DNA from 2 places in the Bacillus sp. JJ1562 genome. Region 1 is predicted to be linked to the other one. Evidence: a T-box and tRNA genes for the amino acid it is inferred to sense, from the RefSeq annotation. Region 1 holds a T-box; the other holds one or more tRNA genes.
What was found. A T-box is a leader RNA that pairs with one kind of tRNA and senses whether it is charged. The one in region 1 lies ahead of V7097_RS08460 (valine--tRNA ligase), so its partner is inferred to be a tRNA-Val.
Positions count from the first base shown of each region.

Region 2: it encodes a tRNA-Val, which carries the amino acid that the T-box ahead of V7097_RS08460 (valine--tRNA ligase) is inferred to sense. The anticodon was not compared.

Region 1 is NZ_JBALOQ010000013.1:179,964-187,515, forward strand. It holds gene V7097_RS08445 (GspE/PulE family protein) at 1-752, opposite strand, end outside; gene V7097_RS08450 (G5 domain-containing protein) at 767-1,786, opposite strand; gene V7097_RS08455 (bifunctional folylpolyglutamate synthase/dihydrofolate synthase) at 2,082-3,386, opposite strand; gene V7097_RS08460 (valine--tRNA ligase) at 3,457-6,099, opposite strand; T-box leader at 6,142-6,369, opposite strand; gene V7097_RS08465 (hypothetical protein) at 6,606-6,800, shown strand; gene ysxE (spore coat protein YsxE) at 7,000-7,552, opposite strand, start outside.
Region 2 is NZ_JBALOQ010000034.1:102,050-109,601, forward strand. It holds gene V7097_RS19065 (ATP-binding protein) at 1-488, shown strand, start outside; gene V7097_RS19070 (SOS response-associated peptidase) at 509-1,186, shown strand; gene V7097_RS19075 (DUF421 domain-containing protein) at 1,359-2,036, shown strand; gene V7097_RS19080 (hypothetical protein) at 2,058-2,243, shown strand; gene V7097_RS19085 (hypothetical protein) at 2,263-2,541, shown strand; gene sstT (serine/threonine transporter SstT) at 2,827-4,062, shown strand; tRNA gene V7097_RS19095 (tRNA-Val) at 4,201-4,273, opposite strand; cyclic di-AMP (ydaO/yuaA leader) riboswitch at 4,448-4,602, shown strand; gene V7097_RS19100 (dicarboxylate/amino acid:cation symporter) at 4,741-5,970, shown strand; gene V7097_RS19105 (alpha/beta hydrolase) at 6,063-6,788, shown strand; gene V7097_RS19110 (YjcG family protein) at 6,953-7,468, shown strand; gene V7097_RS19115 (GNAT family N-acetyltransferase) at 7,476-7,552, shown strand, end outside.

The DNA.
Region 1 (7,552 bases):
GCTTCAAGATTTATTTTTATTCGACCATCCTGCGGGATGCGGTTTTCTGTAATATCTAGGTTTGCCATAATCTTAATACGTGCTGTCAGTACGCCTTGCATACTCTTTGGTAGCGACCGTTCAGTACGGAGCACACCATCCACACGATAACGGAGCAAAACCTTTGTTTCATGGGGGTCCACATGTATATCACTCGCTCGCTGTTGAACAGCATTTTGCAGGATTTGGTTTACTAATTTAACAACAGGTGAATCCTCATTTGTAATTTTCTCTTCTTCAATTTCCGCTGTGGCTTCAGCAAAAAGCTCCCTTACCCCCTCGTCTAAATCATAAAACTTATTAATTGCCCGTAAGATCTCGTCCTTAGAAGCTATGACGGGTTCGATATAAAATCCTGTCGTTAGACGTAAATCTTCTATAGCATAATAATCCATGGGGTCTGCCATAGCGACAAAAAGCTTGTCTCCTTCTTTCCTAATGGCAATTAATATATGTCTTCTTGCCATTTCTTTCGGTACCAATGACGTCAACGACGTGTCTATCGGATATCGAAATAGACTCACATGTGGTATTCCTAATTGAAATTCTAGAACTTCAATTAATTGTTGCTCTGTAATAAACCCTTTTTGAAGAAGAATATCCCCTAGTTTTTGTGATTCCGATTGATCTTCAAGAGCTTGTTTTAGTTGCTGCTCTGTTAGAAGACCAGCATCGACAAGCAAATCTCCTAATCGTTTGCGAGCTCTTCTCATGGAATGTCCCCTCCCTAAGATTTTTGTAAATGCAATGGATCAGGATCTTCCCATAAATCGGTATTTTCCTCTTCGTCTGTTTCATTACCAGATTCCTGATTATTTTCTTCTTCATTTGTTTCATTATTAGTTCCAGGAGTACCAGCATCTGGATTCGAAATATTTCCGTCTAGTTCAGTATCGATCGGATTTTGAGGGGGTTTCGGAACCAATATACTATGGGCTTCGATTGTGTTTATTGGTGGATAATAATCCTCAGCTATCTTCACTTTCTCATCTACCACACCAACCTCTTTAATGATGCGATAGATTTTACCAACTTGACCCGATATCCCTTCCTGTTTGACAACCATTTCTCCCCTAGGTAAAGTACTATCAAACTGCTTGATTATCTTAGGTTTAAAGGATTCTTCATCTTCTATAACCACATTTATCGATTGTTGGAGCTCAGGACCAATAAGCTGTACACTAAATTCATGATCCTTAAATGAAAACATAAGTTTATATTCGAGAGGATTTACATTATGAATAATTAAATCCTTTATTTCTTTTTCAATCATAGCCTCATAACCGAAATCGGCATAATAAGGTAACTGATCACTAATATGTCTCTCGATAATTTCAAAATTGGAAGATAAAACAGTCGAATATATACCTGTAGCAATTACGCTTAATACTTCATTTGAATATTTAGTTGACGTACCGCTTTCCACTAAAAACGAGAGCAGAGAAAATGGCTTGTTTGCAGGTAGAGTGACAATACCAAACTCTTTCACCCATTTTATTAATTCACTTTCGTCATTTAGATCGCGAATTGCTGATTGGGATACGACGTTGTCATCATCCTTTTTGACAATTTGATCAGTGTTATTCTCAATTTCTTCGAGCTGTTCATCCACAGGCCCAATCATTGTTCCTTCTTTGTCAGCAAAAAACGCATGGTACGTTCTTGTTCCGATAGTCGAAAAAAGAGATAGGAGTAAAACACAAAGTAAGAGTAAGCTAAAAATTTTAACTAAATGTAACTTCTGCACGGTTGTCCCCCTCTCAACTCTTATGTGACTTCTTTATTTAAAAAGTGATTAGTTTGTAGTGTCCCCAGATTCAAACACATGATTTTATTAAACACTATGTAAACACTTAAAAATAGATAGTAAAATATACCTATTCTTTATGTATCATTTTATATGAAAATAGGAAAATACTAAAGAGAATTTAATCGCTATTTGTAATAAAACCAAAAATCATGTTAAAGTTTGTCACTTTACTTATCAATAGAAAAATTGCATAAAAAAAAGGGCAGGATGCCCCTTCATTTTTCATATATTATTATTTGGACATTAAGAATTCCCTAACTTCCGAAATAAAATAGAGTGATCCCGTTATTACTAATGCAACATTTTCTTCTGATGATACTCGCTCTAATCCCGCTTTCACTGCTTCCTGCCAATGATCCACAGTAAGTATAAACTCACCGGCAGAAGAATTTTCGTAAAGTTCCCCGGTGCTAGCTGCTCTTGGGTAGTTAAAGCTAGTAAATGTTAATGAGTTAGCTGCTTTTTCAAGCTGTTCAATCATCGTGTCTAATTTTTTGTCGCTTAATGCACTAAAAATAATGTGGATATCTTTCCCATTCAAGTGAGTCTCTATTGTATCAACAAGGCTGTTAATGCCTTCCGGATTATGGGCACCATCTAGAATGACAAGTGGCTCCTTCGAAATCTCTTCAAATCGACCAATCCATTTTGTTTTCTCCAATCCTCCCGCAAGCTCATTGCCTTTTAGTTGTACAGCACCACTATTTTGTAACATATGAACTGCCATTACTGCTAAGCTTGCGTTTCTCACCTGATGAGCACCTTTCATTGAGATGTGTAGATTCTGAAAGGTTTTATTCTGAGTTTTTACAGTAAAAGCTTCTCCATCATCTGATTGATGATCAAGGATAAAGAAATCTTGACCTAATTGATGAAACGGGCTACTTTCTTCTTTTGCCTTGGCACTTATCACTTCAATCGCTTCCTGCTGCTCAACTGCTGTTATAACAGGGACATTCGGTTTGATAATTCCAGCTTTTTCTCCCGCAATTTCTTCGATTGTCTCACCAAGAATGTTCATGTGATCAAAGCCAATGCTCGTGATAATAGATACAAGAGGATTGATGACATTTGTTGAATCAAGTTTTCCTCCTAATCCTACCTCCATAATCACAAAGTCGATATCGGAACTTTGCCCGAAATAATAAAGTGCCATTGCAGTGATCACTTCAAATTCAGTTGGACCGCCAAGTTCTGTTTCCTCCACCTCTTCTGCTAATGGTTTTATCACCTGTAAAAGGGAGACAATTTCATCATTTGAAATAGGTTTTCCATCTACACTGATCCTTTCATTAAAGGTCTCAATATATGGAGAAGTGAAGGTTCCAATTTTATAACCTGCTTCTTGTAAAATGTTTCGTATGTAGCTAACAGTTGATCCTTTTCCATTTGTCCCAGCTACATGAATTGCCCTCAATTTTTCTTGTGGATGATCAAGACGTTCCATCATCCATTCCATTCGGGCTAACCCCGGCTTCATTCCAAGTCTTAATCTCCCGTGAATCCAAGTAAGTGCCTCTTCATAGGTCTGTATCATTTGCGTTCCTCCATAAATCGTATAAAAATGAAGGAAAGACGAATCTATGATAGATTCGCCTTTTATTCATTTAGCCTCTTAATTCTGTAATGCGTTCACGAACTGTTTCTCGTTTATCAAGATAGTCTTGTTCTTTTGCGCGTTCTTCATCAATTACTTTTTGAGGTGCTTTCTTCACGAAACCTTCGTTGCCTAGTTTCTTTTGTACGCGTTCAACCTCTTTATTAAGCTTATCTAGTTCTTTTTCAAGTCGCTTGATTTCTTCATCAATGTTGATAAGGCCTTCAAGTGGAAGGAATAATTCTGCCCCTGTTACAACAGAAGTCATTGCCTTATCAGGTGAAGTAATTTCTGTTGCAATCACAAGCTCGCTTGGATTACAGAATCTTTCTAGATAAGAACGATTCTTTTCTAATTGTGATAGAACTGTTTCATCCTTTGCTTTAATGTGCAACTTGATTTGCTTACTCATCGGTGTATTAACCTCTGCACGGATATTTCGAACAGAGCGAATAATATCAACTAATAGTCGCATTTCCCCAGCTGCTTGATTATCGGATTGCTCAGGATTTACTTCTGGCCATTTTGCAACAGTAATCGATTCGCCATAATGTGGCAGGTTTTGCCATATTTCCTCGGTAATAAACGGCATGAATGGATGTAGCAGTCTCATTGTGTTGTCTAAAACATATGCAAGAATTGATCTTGTTGTTTTCTTTGCTTGTTCGTCTTCACCGTATAAAGGAAGCTTCGCCATTTCAATATACCAATCACAGAAGTCATCCCAAATGAAGTTATATAATATTCTTCCTACTTCACCGAATTCATATTTATCAGCAAGCTTTGTTACTGATTCGATTGTTTCGTTTAGGCGTGTTAAAATCCATTTATCCGCAACAGATTTTTCACCACTAAAGTCGATGTCTTCAAACTTGAGATCACCCATATTCATTAATGCAAAACGTGATGCATTCCAAATCTTATTCGCAAAGTTCCAAGTTGCTTCAACCTTCTCCATACTAAATCGCAAGTCTTGGCCTGGTGAACTTCCAGTTGATAAGAAGTATCGTAAGGAATCGGCACCATATTGGGCGATGACATCCATTGGGTCAACACCATTACCAAGTGACTTACTCATTTTACGACCTTCTGCATCACGTACTAGACCGTGAATGAGAACATCTTTAAATGGACGTTTTCCTGTAAATTCTAGTCCTTGGAAAATCATTCTTGATACCCAGAAGAAGATGATATCATAGCCTGTTACAAGAGCTCCAGTTGGGTAGTATCGTTTAAAATCCACAGCATCCTTATCAGGCCAGCCCATTGTTGAAAATGGCCATAATGCAGAACTAAACCATGTATCTAATACATCTTTGTCCTGCTCCCAGTTTTCAATGTCTGTTGGTGGTTCATGATCAACATAAACCTCACCAGTTTCTTTATGGTACCAGGCCGGGATTCTGTGACCCCACCATAATTGACGAGAAATACACCAGTCACGAATGTTTTCCATCCAATGTAGATATGTTTTTTCAAAACGTTCTGGAACGAAATGTACCTTTTCTTCCTGAGTTTGAAGCTTAATCGCTTCATCCGCTAATGGCTGCATTTTTACAAACCATTGTGTGGATAAATATGGTTCAACAACTGCTCCGCTTCGCTCACTGTGACCTACTGAATGAAGGTGGTCTTCAATATTAAAAAGGACGCCTTCTTCTTGAAGATCCTTGACAATTTGTTTTCTGCATTCAAAGCGGTCCATACCTTGGTATTTACCAGCATTCGCATTCATCGTCCCATCTTCATTCATCACTAGAACGCGTTCAAGATTGTGGCGATTTCCTACCTCAAAGTCATTAGGGTCATGTGCTGGTGTGATTTTAACAGCACCAGAACCAAATTCCATATCAACATAATCATCTCCAACAATCGGAATTTCTCTTCCTACGATTGGGAGAATGACTGTTTTACCAATTAGGTGTTTGAAGCGCTCATCCTCTGGGTGAACGGCAATAGCAGTATCCCCAAGCATTGTTTCTGGTCGAGTTGTTGCAATTTCAATAGACCCGCTACCATCTGCTAATGGATAACGCATATGGTAAAATGCACCTTGAACATCTTTATAGATTACCTCGATGTCAGAAAGGGCTGTTTTTGTTGCTGGGTCCCAGTTAATAATGTATTCACCACGATAAATAAGACCTTTTTTATATAGGGTAACGAACACTTCACGAACTGCTTTTGAAAGTCCTTCATCAAGTGTGAATCGTTCTCTTGAGTAATCTAAGCCAAGACCAAGCTTAGACCATTGTTCACGAATGTGGCTAGCATACTCTTCCTTCCACTTCCACGTTTCCTCTACAAATTTTTCACGCCCTAAGTCATAACGTGATTTCCCTTCCTCACGTAGCTTTGCCTCTACTTTGGCTTGAGTTGCGATACCAGCATGGTCCATTCCTGGTAACCATAGAACATCATAGCCTTGCATCCTTTTTATGCGTGTAAGGATATCCTGCAAGGTTGTATCCCACGCATGCCCTAAGTGAAGCTTTCCTGTTACGTTCGGCGGTGGAATGACAATTGTATATGGTTTTTTCTCTGCATCGTCTTTTGCTTCAAAAAATTTACCATCCAACCAATATTGATAGCGGCCCGCTTCAATTGCTTGCGGGTCATACTTTGTTGATAACGTCTTTTCATTTCCTTCCATGAGTTTACCTCCTTAAAAAATAAAAAACTCCACTCATCCTAATAAAAGGACGAATGGAGTGTATTCGCGGTACCACCTTTTTTCATAGATAAAAAAGATATCTATGCTCTCAAGAAAAGATAACGGCTTTTCACCGGCTTTTACTACTCATTTTTCATAAAAGCTACTTAAGGGCGACCTTCCATCGTAACGTTCCTAAGAAATCTCACAGCTAATGATTTCTCTCTCTGAAGGGGTATTCGATGTACTCTTCCCTCTCATCGTATGTAAGCATTTATATATTTACTTTAGAATTCTACTACTAATGTTTATAAATTTCAATAGGTATTGTCAATAAGGGTAGCCAAGTTTTTTATACTTTATTCTCTTTCATGCATTTAGTTACAAAATTTTTATAACAAAATTGAAAGGAACTATTCTTCTTTTCCAAGCATATTTTAGTTATAGGAAGTTTTTCCACCTTTTTGAACAAACACTTATAGGATTCCTTGAAGGGAGAGATCAGCATGAGAGGACGACGTTTTAGAAAATACTCTTATCCTCATTGGCTGCGACAATGTCGAGATGTATGTCACCAATTTATCATCCCCATCACTATTGTTCAAGCTGTTCGAACCATTTTTCTGCCAACATCGTTTGATGTGCTTTTTTTAGCCATCTTAATATTACTTGCCGTTGCGTTTCACCTTGATATGATATAACTTTATTCATTAGAGTCACCTACTTAATTAGCAGTAGAATAAATGTCATAATTTATACATTTTTAAGGAGGTAAACCAAGGTGAATAAAGTTATAACCTCCGGCATAGACATGCGATTTTCAAAGGAAATTTATCGAGCAAGCTCGATAAAATCTGGGAGCAAATGCGCCAAGGCGTATTTGATAAAAAATCCCATACTTCACTCCGTATGGGATTCTTCTTCTTCCTGCTCTTTTCTTTTTCGTTCCGCCTCAAGAAGTTTAACGGAAACAAATTCAATGTTTTTCGTCAGCCAATAAGCACGTTGTAAAACTTGGACATGCTCCCGCTCAGATTTCCTTTGTTTATGTTCAGTATAACTGCGCACACACTTATAAATGGGCTCTGGAAAGGTTAAATGACTTAATAAAAGATAAAATTCTTCTTCCCTTAACGGAAAACGGCTTTGATAGGATTCAAACCATTCTAGACAATCCGTACATAGGGTCGGATAGGTTTTTAATATCCGAAAATAGAGACTTACTAAATCATTTGTAGGACTAGCATAGCCAGCCCTCTCAAAATTCGAAAGATATCCTTTTCCACTTTCATCATATAAAAAATGAGTATCTGATAAATTATTAAGTGTTAAGGCGGTACGGAGAGACTTCCTCTCTACCATTAATTCATGCCATTTATCAAGCTGAGTCCTTGCAAATGATGAGGCTAGACTGATTTCGTAAAAATACGTACAGAACTGAAGTTCAAAGGGA
Region 2 (7,552 bases), on a different contig from region 1:
TATCACTTGCAAAGCCAAATAATAATAGTACGCAATTAGTTAACATAAGCGAAGAAATTGCAAAGACCGTTGAACTCATGACATCCTATACAAATATTCAAAATATCGAGGTCGAAACCCTTATCGAAGATACCTTGTTTATTAACGGAAATAAGGATGAAATTAAGCAAGTTCTGATTAATCTAATAAAAAATGCCATTGAGGCAATTGGAAATGATGGATTACTAACAATTGACGCCTTTTCAAAAGATCATGACATCATCGTAAAAATAACCGATAATGGACCAGGTATGACAAAGGAACAGCTCGCCAAAATAGGAACACCCTTTTATTCAACAAAAGACAAAGGAACTGGTGTAGGACTAACGATTTGTTTTCAAATCATTGAACAATTAAAAGGCTCAATTGAGGTTGAAAGTACTGTTGGCATAGGCACATCCTTTATTATTAAGCTACCAACTTATCAACCACCTTCTACGCAAGATTAAAAAGTGAGGTGAAACATGGAATGTGTGGACGATTTACACTATTTGCAGAGTTCGATGACATTCTAAATCGATTTGATATTGAAGCTGCGATTGAACAGGATTTATTTATACCAAGCTATAATATTGCCCCTTCTCATTCTGTTCTATCTGTAATAAATGATGGTAGGCGTAATCGCCTTGGGTATTTGCGCTGGGGCTTCGTTCCCTCATGGGCGAAGGATGAGAAAATTGGCTATAAAATGATCAATGCCCGCGCAGAAACGTTGGCCGAAAAACCAAGCTTTCGCCAAGCGTTTAAGCATAGACGCTGCCTCGTTATTGCGGATAGCTTTTATGAATGGAAAAAAGGTGCAGACAAATCGAAAACACCGATGCGGATCAAATTAAAATCGGATGAGCTATTTGCAATGGCTGGAATCTGGGAGCGATGGAAATCCCCTGAAGGAAATACCCTGTTTTCTTGTTCAATCATCACCACAACTCCAAATGAGATAATGGCTGATATACATGACCGAATGCCTGTTATTCTACAAAAAGAGGATGAACAAGCATGGCTTGACCCGTCATTGGATGATGTTTCAAAAGTATCACATTTACTCAAACCTTTTGCTACCGATCGGATGGAAGCATTTGAGGTCCCAGCCCTTGTGAACTCACCGCGTAATAACTCACCGAATTTGATACAAAAAATATGTTAAAGAAAGAACGACGACTGTGATCCAACTGGATACAGTCGTTTTTTTATGCTAGCCCCTACTCATATTGTGAAACTTCAATCTGTGTTATTTTTCTGTCCGTTAATGCGGGATAAATCGCCTTTATTTGGAGAAAAATAAGATGATTTACCAAAAGGGATTGGAGAAAGATGAAATGAAGTTTGGGCATTTAACATTCGAACTTATCCTAGGCTTCTTCCTTCTATTCATCATCGTAAAGATTGTTGGGAGAAAAATTATCAACCAAATATCACCATTTACGTTTATTTCAGGAATTGTATTAGGTGAATTATTAGGAAATGCATTATATGATGAAAAAATCAGTGCCATTTATATTGTTTTCTCCATGTGCTTATGGGGATTATTAATATTTATCGTTGAAATCATTGGTCAAAAAATTCTGTTTTTACGTGGACTATTTGAAGGAAAACCGATTGCTCTTATCAAAAATGGAGCCATTGATAAACAAGCCCTAAGAAAAGCTCGGATGAATATTAACCAATTGCAGAGCCTCCTTCGCCAGAGCGAAACATTCTCTGTTCGTGAGGTAGCCTTCTGTTATCTCGAAGCAAATGGATCCATTAGTATTTTAAAGAAGACAAAATATCAAAAAACAACGGTAGAGGATTTCAATCTACCCGATAAACCTGTTTTCGTACCCGTCACCCTTATTCGAGATGGAAAAGTTTTATGGGATGAGATACGGGATTTAGGATTTAATGAAGCATGGTTAATGAATCAACTTCACTCACAAAACGTATCAGATTATAAAGATGTCTTCTTAGCTGAATGGCAAGAAGGCGACGGAATTTTTGTTCAAACCTTTTTGTAAAAACAGCCTGGAGGGATTTTTTTGAAAAAAACATTGATGTCTTTATTGACTATTTTCTTATTAGGAACATTAATAGGCTGTGCGCCGCCAAAAGATAAATCAAATCATGAGAATACGAATCAATCGGAAAAGAAAAAAGATGATAAAAAAATTAAAATAAAGGTCGCGAACGAAGAAGATGATAAAAAGGAAAAAAAGCATAAATAACAATTCGAGGTGATAATTCATGGATTTCCCTACTATACATACAAATTTTTGGGATGCAGTAATTGCAGTACCGCTCGTAATGATCATCACACAAATTGTAAAGAACATTTTTAAAATACCCAAAAAATATGTTCCGGCTGTAGCACTTATTATTGGATTGCTAATTTCTGTTTTTTACAGTCACAAACATAACTTACCTGCTGGTTTATTCATGGGCTGGTTTTATGGTTCTGCTGCAATTGGCTCTTATGCTTCACTCAAAACAACTATATTAGCATATCGGAAAAACAGTGAATAAATGGTAATGATTTAACTCTACATGAAACTGATAAAAAGCAGAATGTTTATGTTAGAATATAGTCTATGCTCAACCTTGGGCTATAGGCTTTTTTTATGTGAATTCTTTAGTACCATTGAGCAGTTTCGAATTAGCAGAAACATTTTTTTACTATAAGAATTTCCATCTTTTAAAATTTATTCACAATTGACAATTTTCGTGTTAAACTTACCAATATTATATTTTTCTTATAATATTCATACAAGCAGCAAAGGATGTAGACAACTATGAAAAAGGGGGAAGAATATGAAAAACATGTTTCACAAATGGAATCAAATCAGCCTTGTTAAACGAATACTTGCCGGTATTATCATAGGTATTCTTTTGGCTTTAGTAGTTCCTGACGGAGCCAATTGGGTTTCCATCTTCGGTACTTTATTTGTAGGTGCATTAAAAGCAGTTGCACCGATTCTGGTCTTATTCTTAGTTATTGACGCTATTGCAAAACATCGAAGTGGAACCAAAACAAATATCAAATTAATTATTGGTTTATACGCTATTAGTACATTCTTAGCTGGACTAATAGCTGTTGTGGCAAGCTTTATCTTTCCAGTTACATTGACGCTCGTTTCAAGTTCAGAAGACCTTTCACCACCTAGTGGAATCGTAGAAGTACTCGAAACATTGTTATTTAATGTAGTTGACAACCCAATCAGTGCTCTAATGAATGCAAATTATATTGGAATACTTGCTTGGGCAATTGTGCTTGGAATTGCTTTAAAAAATGCCAACGACACTACAAAAAACTTGCTTTCCAATGTTTCTGATGCGATTACTAGAATTGTAAAATGGGTAATCAGCCTAGCCCCTATCGGAATCATGGGCTTAGTGTTCAATGCAATTGTAACAAGTGGGGTTTCGGCTCTAATGGAATATGGAAAAATCCTAGCACTTCTACTAGGTTGTATGTTTTTTATTGCATTAGTTGTGAATCCATTGATTGTTTTTTTCTATACTCGTCAAAATCCATATCCGCTTGTCTTACGATGCTTAAGAGAAAGTGGAATTACAGCATTCTTTACTCGTAGTTCAGCTGCAAACATTCCAGTAAACATGAACCTATGTGAGAAACTTGGGTTAGATAAAGATACTTATTCAGTGTCAATCCCTTTAGGTGGTACGGTTAATATGGCTGGTGCAGCGGTAACGATTTCTGTCCTAACACTTGCAACAGTTCATACACTTGGCATTGAAGTGGATTTTGGAACAGCTCTTATTCTTAGTGTAATATCAGCTATATCAGCTGCAGGTGCTTCAGGTGTTGCTGGCGGATCATTATTACTTATTCCTCTGGCATCTAGCTTATTCGGAATTCCAAACGATGTCGCCATGCAAGTAGTTGGTGTTGGCTTTATCATTGGAGTCCTACAAGATTCTTGTGAAACTGCCCTTAACTCATCATCAGACGTACTATTTACAGCAACTGCTGAATACGCAAAAAAGCGTAAAGAAAAGAAGAAAGTTTTTAGTAAATCGGCTTAATTGCTAACCTAAAAAAGACAAAGGGAAATACAATCCCTTTGTCTTTTTTAGTATAAACTCCATTATTTCGAAATTGGATCTAACCTAACATAATAATTCATAAAAATAGCACTTGAGAAGTCTCAAGTGCTTGCTTGATGATTCCGATTGGGTTCGAACCAACGACCTCTACCCTGTCAAGGTAGCGCTCTCCCAGCTGAGCTACGGAATCACTATATATGAATAATTTATAATATACATCCGTTTGGGAAGTTTGTCAATTAGTTTCTATTAATTTTATTGAATTTTCATCCTAAGAAAATGTTAATATGGTAAAAATTATACAAAAGTAGTATTTCATAATGGCAAATTATAAGATATAAATATAATATTGAGGAGAATTTTAACTTAATATTCGCTGAATTCCCAATTTTTATGGGGAACGGGGGAACCATTAACGTGCAAAAGGGCACTTGGGGTGAATCCTTTATTAATAAAGGTAGGAGATACTCTTCATCCGAATCCGACAGCTAACCTCGTAAGCATCCGGAGAGAGCATTGTTGCACAAATCAACTTCACGGCCACGAGCCATACTCTCGTGGCTTTTTGTGTCTCTTTAAGAAGTATGCTTTTCACCCCAATTCTCATATCCCTTTTGATCCCGAGACATTCAACTACATCTTCGAGGAGGGTTTTTTATGTCTTTAACTAAAAAGATTTTATTAGGTTTAGGTTTAGGTGCGATTGTTGGTCTTATTTTGAATTTAACTTCACCGGCCGCTTTTGACATCGTTAATACCTACTTATTTGTTCCACTAGGTCAAATTTTCTTGAATTTAATTAAAATGCTTGTTGTTCCAATCGTCTTAATTTCTATTACTCTAGGTGTTGCAGGTCTTGGTGACCCTAAGAAGCTTGGACGAATTGGTGGAAAGACGATTACTTACTTTTTAGCAACAACTACGATTGCCATTACAATCGCAATCGTACTTGCCTCAATTTTCAAGCCTGGTGCGGGTGGAGGATTTGATACAGAGGGCGCTACCTACGATGGGGCAACTGAAGCTCCTCCTGTTATGGAGACATTAATAAATATTATCCCAACGAATCCTATTACAGCGATGAATAATGCAGATATGCTTCAAATTATTGCATTTGCTATTTTTATAGGTTTAGCTTTAACGGTTTTAGGTGAAAAAACAAAAGGTATTTTAAATTTATTTGAACAAGCAAATGAAATCATGATGTATCTTGTTAATCTCGTCATGAAAACGGCTCCATACGGAACGTTTGGTTTAATTGCAACTGCAATTGGGGGCCAAGGTTATGCTGCAATTAAAGCAATGCTCGGTTATTTCTTGATTGTACTTGCGGGCTTACTCATCCATTCAGTTGTCACATATGGTGGTACGATTGCATTTATGGCAAAACGAAGTCCTATCGAGTTCTTTAAAGGTTTCGCGCCAGCAATGACAGTAGCATTTAGTACCTCGAGTAGTAATGCAACACTACCAGTTTCAATGGAAACTGCTCAAAAGAATCTAAAGGTTCCTGAACAAATTAGTAGCTTTGTTCAACCATTAGGTGCAACAATCAATATGGATGGAACAGCTATTATGCAAGGTGTTGCGACTATCTTTATTGCACAGGTATATGGCTTTGACCTCACATTTTCTCAAATTTTAGTGGTAATCTTAACTGCAGTACTTGCAAGTATTGGCACAGCAGGTGTTCCAGGCGTTGGTTTAATCATGCTTGCGATGGTACTTCAAGCGGTTGGTTTGCCACCAGAAGGTATTGGGTTAATCATCGGTATAGACCGGTTACTTGATATGACACGTACAGCAGTTAATATTACGGGTGATGCCGCATGTGCAGTATATGTTACAGAATCTGAAAAGAAACATATGGATAAAGTATCTGCTTAATTAGTTATGTGCGCGACAGGATTTTTCCTGTCGCTTTCCTTTTTTAAAAGATATAATAAGTTTGTAAATTCTTTGCTGGGAGGATTATTAAGATGACGGTTAATAAGGGTACAGTTAGGGAAATGACTATACATAGTAAGATATTAAATGAGAAGATTGAGCTTATTGTTTATTTGCCAGCAGCCTTCTCTCCCCTCTATAAATACAATGTTCTAATCGCTCAGGATGGGCGAGATTATTTTAATCTTGGCAGGGTTGCACGAGTTGCTGATAAGCTATTAGAAACAGGTGAAATCAGCAATACCATTATTGTGGGGGTTCCTTATAAAAGTGTTGCAGATCGCCGTAAGAAGTATCACCCTGATGGTGAGCAGCATCATTTATATAAGCGTTTTTTAGGGGGAGAACTTGTACCATTTCTTGATCAGGAATTTCCAACCTATCAAATGGGCCAAGGTCGCGCACTAATTGGGGATTCACTGGCAGCAACTATTTCCCTCTTAACAGCGCTGGAATACCCTCATACTTTTGGAAAGGTGATTATGCAATCACCTCTAGTAAATGAACAGGTTATCCAGATGGTTGAAAATTTTGAAGAACCACATCTACTTGAGTTGTACCATGTCATTGGAACAGGTGAAACTGAAGTGAAAACGACAACAGGTGATATTGAAGATTTTTTAACACCAAACCGAGAATTGCATAACATCATTGTGAAAAAGGGCTATCCCTATTTTTATGAGGAATTTAATGGAAACCACACATGGAAGTATTGGCAGCCTGATTTACCAAGAGCCCTTTCAAAAATGTTTAAATAAACTTTTTCTCGCATTAACGGGCAGGAAAACCCCCAATGATTAAAGTTTCACTTTTTGTATACTATCATTTTCAGATATTTGATATAATTGTGTTATTATTTTCGTAAAATGCGCATCAGGTACTTCACGTTTTCAATAATTAAACTATTAGGAGGGCAAAAGAAATGAAATATGGCATTGTTATCTTCCCGTCCAAAAAACTTCAAGACACAGCTAATTCGTATCGCAAACGTTATGACCCACATTATGCATTAATTCCACCACATATAACGGTTAAAAATGCATTTGAAGCATCCGATGAAGAAATTAAGGATATTACAAGGGAATTGGAAAAAGCCTCCAAACAGGTCGAACCATTTCAATTAAAGGTCCTAAAGGTTGGCTCCTTTTCCCCTGTTAATAATGTAATTTATATGAAAGTAGACCCTAATGAAGAGTTACAAAAACTACATAATGCACTTCACTCTGGTTATTTTGCAGGAAAACCTGAGTATGCGTTTGTTCCGCATATTACAATTGGGCAAAAGCTATCCAGTGATGAGCATTCAGATGTTTATGGTCAATTACGCATGTTAAAAATGAACCATGAGGAGCAAATTGATCGCATACATCTTCTTTATCAGCTAGAAAATGGTTCATGGACCGTTTATGAAACAATTCGTTTAGGAAAGGAAAATTAAATACAACATGGAAGCAAGAATAGTCACGAACAACAAAGAACTAGACGATGCATTCACTGTCAGAAAAGTGGTCTTCGTCGATGA